2 linked regions of the Chelatococcus sp. YT9 genome follow. The main gene of each other region encodes a partner of the protein of the gene in region 2 in a complex. Links are inferred from orthologs where the notes say so. Each region holds a gene or a part of one and is shown on either strand. Other genes may lie near its edges.

Region 1 (3,270 bases), 1.9 Mb from region 2 along the record:
TGAGGCTGCGCAGGAAGCCATCAGCATAGCCGAGGCTGACAGTGGCGATCCGGCGACGACCTTCCGCTGTCCAATGGCCGCTGTAGCCTACGGTTTCCGCGTCCGGCACCGTACGGATCTGGATGATTTTGGCCGCGAGCCGGACGACCGGCGCCATGGGATTGTCCCGGCCGGGGCGGGGATTGCCGCCATAGAGCGCGTAGCCCGGGCGCAGCAGATCGTAATGCGGCCGTTCCGGCAGATAGATCCCCGACGAATTGCAGAGAGACGCCGGGACACCGGGAAACAGGGCACGTGCCGCCTGGAAAGCCTTGATCTGCTTGGTATTGATCGGCAGAGCAGGAACTTCAGCAGAAACCAGATGGCTCATCACGAGCGAGGGCGTGAAGGCTTCCAACAGCCTGGTCTCACTGACGAGCTTCGTCGCGCTGTCCAGCCTGAGGCCAAGCCTGTTCATGCCGGTATCGATATGGATCGCCGCCGGCAGCTTGCTGCCGACGCTGGTGCAATAGGCGCTCCATTCCTCGATTTCCTCGCGCGAGCCGAGGACCGGCCGAGCATTTATGGCGGCGAAATGCGCGGCGGTTCCCGGCAGGAGGCCGTTGAGCACGTAAAGGCTTGCCGCGTTGTTGACGGCCCGGAAGCGCTCGGCCTCGCTGAAGTGAGCGACGAAGAACGTCATGCAGCCCGCGGCCGAGAGCGCGCGCGCCGCCTGCTCCAGGCCAATGCCGTAAGCATCAGCCTTGATGACAGCGGCGCATTCTGCGTCCGGAGCCTCGCCCGCGAGCGTGCGCCAGTTCTTCACGAGCGCCTTGAGATCGATGGTCAGAACGGCGCCGGCGTCGGCCTCGCGGACAGCGGCAGCGTTGGTGAGAGCAGAGGCGGTCACAATGAGAGGAACCTCATCTCAGCTGGCAATGGCGCGATGTGCCCATCGTTCAGTATTGCTCAGGCAGGTGATCTTCCTGCGCCAGATTGCCGAAGCGGGTCACATCAGCCTGGAACGAGAGCTGGACCGTGCCGGTTGGACCATGGCGCTGCTTGCCGATGATCACTTCAGCCTTGCCGTGGGCCTGATCCATCTCGGCCTGCCATTTGAAGTGCTCCTCGGTGCCCATCTTGGGCTCCTTGTTCTTGAGGTAATATTCGTCACGATAGACGAACATGACCACGTCGGCATCCTGCTCGATTGAGCCTGATTCACGCAGATCCGATAGTTGCGGCCGCTTGTCGTCGCGCGCCTCGACCTGGCGCGAGAGCTGAGACAGCGCCACGATCGGCACGGCCAGTTCCTTGGCGAGAGCCTTCATGCCGGTCGTGATCTCGGTGAGCTCCTGGACGCGGTTCTCGCCCTTCTTCGACGAGCCGGAGAGGAGCTGCAGGTAATCCACCACCAGGAGATCAAGGCCCCGCTGGCGTTTTAGCCGGCGGGCGCGGGCCGCAAGCTGGGCGATCGACAGGCCGCCGGTCTGGTCGATGTAGAACGGGATCGTCTGCATCTCGCGGGCGACGTCGCTGATCTTGTAGAATTCGTCCTCGCGGATGTCGCCGCGCCGGATCTTGTAGGAGGGAATGCCTGCCTGTTCGGCAATGATACGATTGGCGAGCTGCTCCGACGACATTTCCAGCGAGAAGAAGCCAACGATGCCGCCGTTCACGGTTTTCAACGTGCCGTCAGGCTGCTTTTCGCCGCGGTAGGCCTTGGCGATGTTGAAGGCGATGTTGGTGGCGAGCGAGGTCTTGCCCATGGCGGGGCGGCCGGCGAGGATGACGAGGTCGGACGGCTGCAGGCCGCCCATCATCCGGTCGAGGTCGTGGAGCCCGGTGGCGAGGCCTGAAAGCTTGCCCTCCCGCTTGTAGGCCGCGGCTGCCACATCGACCGCCGCTGTGAGCGCAGTCGCGAAGTTCTGGAATCCGCCGTCATAACGCCCCGTCTCGGCCAGTTCGTAGAGGCGCCGCTCCGCTTCCTCGATCTGGTCGCGCGGTGAGACATCCACGGCCGAATCATAGGCCTCGTTGACCATGTCCTCGCCGATCTCGATCAGACGGCGGCGGACGGCAAGGTCATGGATGGTGCGGCCGTAGTCCTCGGCATTGATGATGGTGGTGGCTTCGGCGGCGAGGCGCGCCAGATATTGCGGGATGGTGACGCCGCCGAGGTCCTGATCGCCGAGGAAAGTCTTCAGGGTGATGGGCGTTGCGATCTTGCCAGCCTTGATCAGGCTGGTCGCGACTTCATAGATCCGCCGGTGCACCTCTTCCTGGAAGTGCTCGGCTTCGAGGAAGTCGGAGACCCGGAAATAGGCGTCATTGTTGACGAGAATGGCCCCGAGGAGCGCTTGCTCGGCATCGATATTATGCGGCGCGAGACGGAACTGTGCCTCGCTCGCCGTCTCAAGCCGCGCTACTAGACTATTCACCGCCACCTTACCGCCCTAACACGTGAGTCGCTTTGGCTCACTCTAGCACGGTCGAAGGGTGGACCTAGGCGGCGGCCGGGGGAGTCCCGCAACTCACTCGATTCACAAGCAGCGGACAAATATTGTCCACTGTTGCCGGATTGCCCGTTGACTGTTCACGCCTCTGATGGCGTCCGGCTCACCAATCAGCACGGGCTCCAGCGCGGCATGTTCCGCGCTGGAGCCGGCACGGAATCATTCGCCCGCTAGACGCAGGTCGCGGGGTTTGCCTTCCCGCGCGCGCAGGGCGTTCTCCCGGCGGGAGATATAGTCCCGGGTCAGCGGCACGCTTTCCTGCTGCTTGGCGAGCTGAACCTGGAAGACCATCATGCCGTCATGGCGGAAGGACATTTCGGAACCCGCGAGATAGAAGTCCCACATCCGCACGAACCGTTCGTCGTAAAGAGCAAGAACCTCTTCCCGATGTGCGTGGAAACGCTGACGCCAGGCCTTCAGCGTCTCCGCGTAGTGCAGACGCAGGATCTCGATATCCGTCACGACCAGACCGGCCTTCTCGATATGCGGCAGGACTTCCGACAGGGCGGGTATGTAGCCGCCCGGGAAAATATATTTGTCGATCCAGGAGTTTGTGCTGCCCGGTGGCCCCATTCGCCCGATCGAGTGGATCACCGCCACGCCATTGTCGGCCAAGCGGTCTCTGATCGTCTCGAAATAGGTCCTGTAATAGGGCACGCCGACATGCTCGAACATGCCGACGGAGATGATGCGATCGAAGGTCTCCGTCAGTGAGCGGTAGTCCTGCAGCCGGAATTCCACCTGGTTGCCGAGCCCGCCTTCGGTCGCACGGTTG
Region 2 (3,209 bases):
CTTCGCTCTCGCCTTCATTGTTTGAATCGTCGGCTTCCTCCGATTCGATGACGTTGATGCCCATCTCGTTAAGCTGGGCGAGCACGTCCTCAATCTGCTCGGAGGAAAATTCCTCCGACGGGAGAACCTCGTTCAACTCGTCATAAGTTACATAGCCGCGCTTCTTGGCGACCTTGATCATGCGCTTGACAGCGCCATCGCTGAGATCGAGCAACGGGCCGTCAGCTTGCGGCTCTGCGACTTCCTGGTTGTCTTCCCGCTCGGTCGTCTTCGTCGCCATGTTCCATGCTCCACTCGCACACAGCCTATCGCGTCAGCCATATGCGCTCATAGACAAAAAGGCAGCATGAGCCCCGACGCTCAGCCACCCGTCTCATTCTTCATTCAAGCGCGTGACCGCTTGACTAACCGTTAACCAACCCCCGGTCTCGGCAAGCCGAACCGAAAATCTCGAAAACTGCGGCGCCGCGCGCCCACACGCCATCAAACAACTCCGCCGCCCAAACCCGCCGCTCATCGCGGGCGGTTCCAGGAGGGTTCAGATCTTCTTTGCCGCCTCCCGGTCGGCCTCTGCTCCGTCGAGCGAGGTCAACTGGGTGCGCACCTCCGTCAACCACGCGAGGTTCGCCTCGCTTTCATCGTCGGCAAGCGCACGTTCGGCAGCCTTCAATTCGCTATGTAGCGTGAATGCGCGCCGATGCAAGATCAGTGCTTGCCGCAATATCTCCTCGACAGCCGACAAATCGGCATCGCGGTCAAAGGCCCAGACATCCCCGTGACGCACCACCACACGCAGCCGCTCGGCTGCCAGCGCGACCTCCTGCGGAAGCGAATCGGACGGCAGCACCCCATCCATCGCCAAGGCTTCCCTGTCGATCAGGCAGGCTCGCAGCCGTAGCGCATCTGCATTGGCAAAATCAAGTGACGTTACGTCCTCACCGTACCGGTGCATCAATTCGGGATGGGCAAGAAGCGTCAACACGATCAATGCTTCACGCGGCGCCCCGGCGCTCGTGGCGGCGAACAGCGGGTGCCGGGCGAGGCTCGGGCTGGCACGTAGCGGCCCGCTGCCAGGCCGCTGTCGCGCATCCCGCCCGCCACGGCCATTCCTGGCGAAATTCTGTCCGCCATAGCCGGGACCGCGCCCTTGCTGGAAAGATCCCTGTTGGTAGCCCTGCCCGCGTCCGCCGGATTGTGGCAGCAGCTGTCGAAGCCGCTGGCTGATCTCCGCCCGGTAATGGCGCCGCAGGTCTTCGTCACGAATGCCGTTGAGCAGTCCGAACAGCCGCTTCTCCAGCGCCGCTCGACGCTCGGGCGTATCGAGGGAGGCAGCTTCTACCTCCCGCATCCAGAGCAGGTCGACGAGTGGCTGCGCGTTATCCAGCACTCTCGCGATGGCCGGGGCGCCGCCGCTACGGGCGAGATCATCCGGATCCTGTCCCTCAGGCAGCAGTGCGAAACGCAGCGATTGGCCCGCGACGAGATGCGGCAAGGCCACATCTATGGCGCGATAGGCCGCGCGCCGCCCCGCCCCATCGCCATCGAAACAAAGGATCGGCTCCGGTGCCATGCGCCATAGCAAATTGAGCTGTTCCTCGGTCAAGGCTGTGCCGAGCGGCGCCACCGTATGCGGAAAGCCCGCCATGGTCATGGCGATCACGTCGACATAGCCCTCGACGACAACGACCGTGCCCTTGTCATGCGCAGCCTTGCGGGCCGCCTGGTGGTTGTAGAGCACGTGGCCCTTATGGAAGAGCGGCGTCTCTGAGGAGTTGAGATACTTGGCCGGCGCATCCGCGCTCATTGCGCGGCCGCCGAAGGCGATCACCCTCCCCCGCATGTCGGTGATCGGGAAAATGATGCGGTCGCGGAAGCGGTCGTGCGGGATGGTCACATCCTCGCGATTGACCAGAAGTCCGGCCTCGATCATCGCATCTGCGTCAACCCCTTGGCCAGCGAGATGCTCACGCAGTGCGAATCGGTCGGGCAAGGCGTAGCCGAGACGGAACCGCGCGCGCGCCTCGCGGCCAAGCCCCCGCCCCTCCAGATAGCGTAAGGCCTGCGCGCCTTCCTTCTTGGCCAGATTGGCCTCGAAGAATTGCGTCGCCATGTCCATGATCTCATGCAGGCCGCGACGGCGCTCCTCCTCGGCCTGCGCCTCGTGCGAGATCTTCGGCAGCGTGACGCCGGCATCCGCCGCCAGCCGCTCCACCGCTTCCGGAAACGCCAGCCCCTCGGTCTCCATCAGGAAGGTGAAGATGTCGCCGTGCTTGCCCGAGGAAAAGCAGTGATAGAAACCCTTGTGATCATTGACATAAAAAGACGGCGTCTTCTCCGCGTTGAAGGGAGACAGCCCCTTCCATTCGCGGCCGGCCTTGGTCAGCCGCACGCGTCGGCCGACGACCGCCGTGACCGGCAGCCGTGCCCGAATTTCTTCGAGAATCGAGGGCGGAAAACGCATGATCACCGAAGGATGGTCCCCGACCGCGGCCAAAGCAAGGGCGGCGGCATCGCGACGCTCTTACGTAGGGAAGACGCGATCAAGGCGCGGGAAAGTTATCCCCTGTTGAGCGGCTTATCCCGCCCGTCCACAGGAGCCATCGTGCCCACACTCGCGTTCTCCCTCTCTCCTGCGGGGAGAGGGGCGGGTGAGGGTTGATGGTTTGCTGGCGGGCGTTCCCACCTCACGCGCGCCTGCAGCGCGACCGCTGCCGACCATGGAGAGGTAAGCGGTGGCAACCGTCGTGCGTCATCCCCGGCGATCGGCGAAGCCGGTCGGGGGGTCTACGAACGCTGTCGATCCTCACTGATCATAACCGGCGTTCATGGACCCTCTTCCCGGCGCTGCCACCGAGGATGACACCCGCTGTCGAGCATGACGGGCAAGAAGCGCCTCAGGCGCCCGACAGCTTGGCCTTCACCGCGGCACTCGCCTTGGCGAAATCCATGCGGCCGGCATAGGCGCCCTTGAGATGCGCGACGACCTTGCCCATGTCCTTGATGCTGGCTGCACCTGTCTGGGCAACGGCCGCATCAATGGCAGCGGCGACCTCGGCCTCGTCGAGTTGCTTCGGGAGGAAGGAGGAGATCACGGCGATTTCTGCATTCTCCTGGTCGGCAAGCTCCGTGCGGCCGGCCTCGCTGTAGATGGCGGCCGATTCCTGGCGCTGCTTGATCTCCTTCTGGAGCATGGAGAGGATCTCATCGTC

What was found.
Region 1: the proteins of dnaG (region 2) and KIO76_RS20020 are in contact, whole or in part, in a crystal structure (PDB 2R6A), measured with the Geobacillus stearothermophilus proteins. The link is inferred for Chelatococcus sp. YT9 from one-to-one orthologs. Residues at the interface, in WP_049624496.1 of Geobacillus stearothermophilus: Lys456, Leu457, Leu458, Pro459, Ala460, Asn463, Ala464, Leu467, Leu535, Leu536, Ile537, Ala538, Gln544, Glu545, Asp548, Tyr549, His552; in WP_033016901.1 of Geobacillus stearothermophilus: Ser13, Glu15, Ala16, Gln18, Glu91, Leu92, Asp94, Ala95, Val96, Pro97, Thr98, Ala99, Ala100, Asn101, Tyr104, Tyr105, Ile108.

What each region holds. Positions count from the first base shown.
Region 1 is NZ_JAHBRW010000001.1:4,355,023-4,358,292, reverse strand. The notes cover bases 183-3,135. They hold KIO76_RS20020 (replicative DNA helicase), read right to left. Parts: upstream 2,427-3,135; coding sequence 939-2,426; downstream 183-938. Other genes in these bases: KIO76_RS20015 (cyclopropane fatty acid synthase), read right to left, coding at 2,655-3,135; alr (alanine racemase), read right to left, coding at 183-889. In the rest of the region: more of alr, read right to left, coding at 1-182; more of KIO76_RS20015, read right to left, coding at 3,136-3,270. UniProt on the Escherichia coli protein: The main replicative DNA helicase, it participates in initiation and elongation during chromosome replication. Travels ahead of the DNA replisome, separating dsDNA into templates for DNA synthesis.
Region 2 is NZ_JAHBRW010000001.1:2,461,117-2,464,325, reverse strand. What follows is about bases 1-2,892. They hold dnaG (DNA primase), read right to left. Parts: upstream 2,462-2,892; coding sequence 539-2,461; downstream 1-538. Other genes in these bases: rpoD (RNA polymerase sigma factor RpoD), read right to left, coding at 1-280. Outside these bases: KIO76_RS11190 (GatB/YqeY domain-containing protein), read right to left, coding at 2,895-3,209. UniProt on the Escherichia coli protein: RNA polymerase that catalyzes the synthesis of short RNA molecules used as primers for DNA polymerase during DNA replication.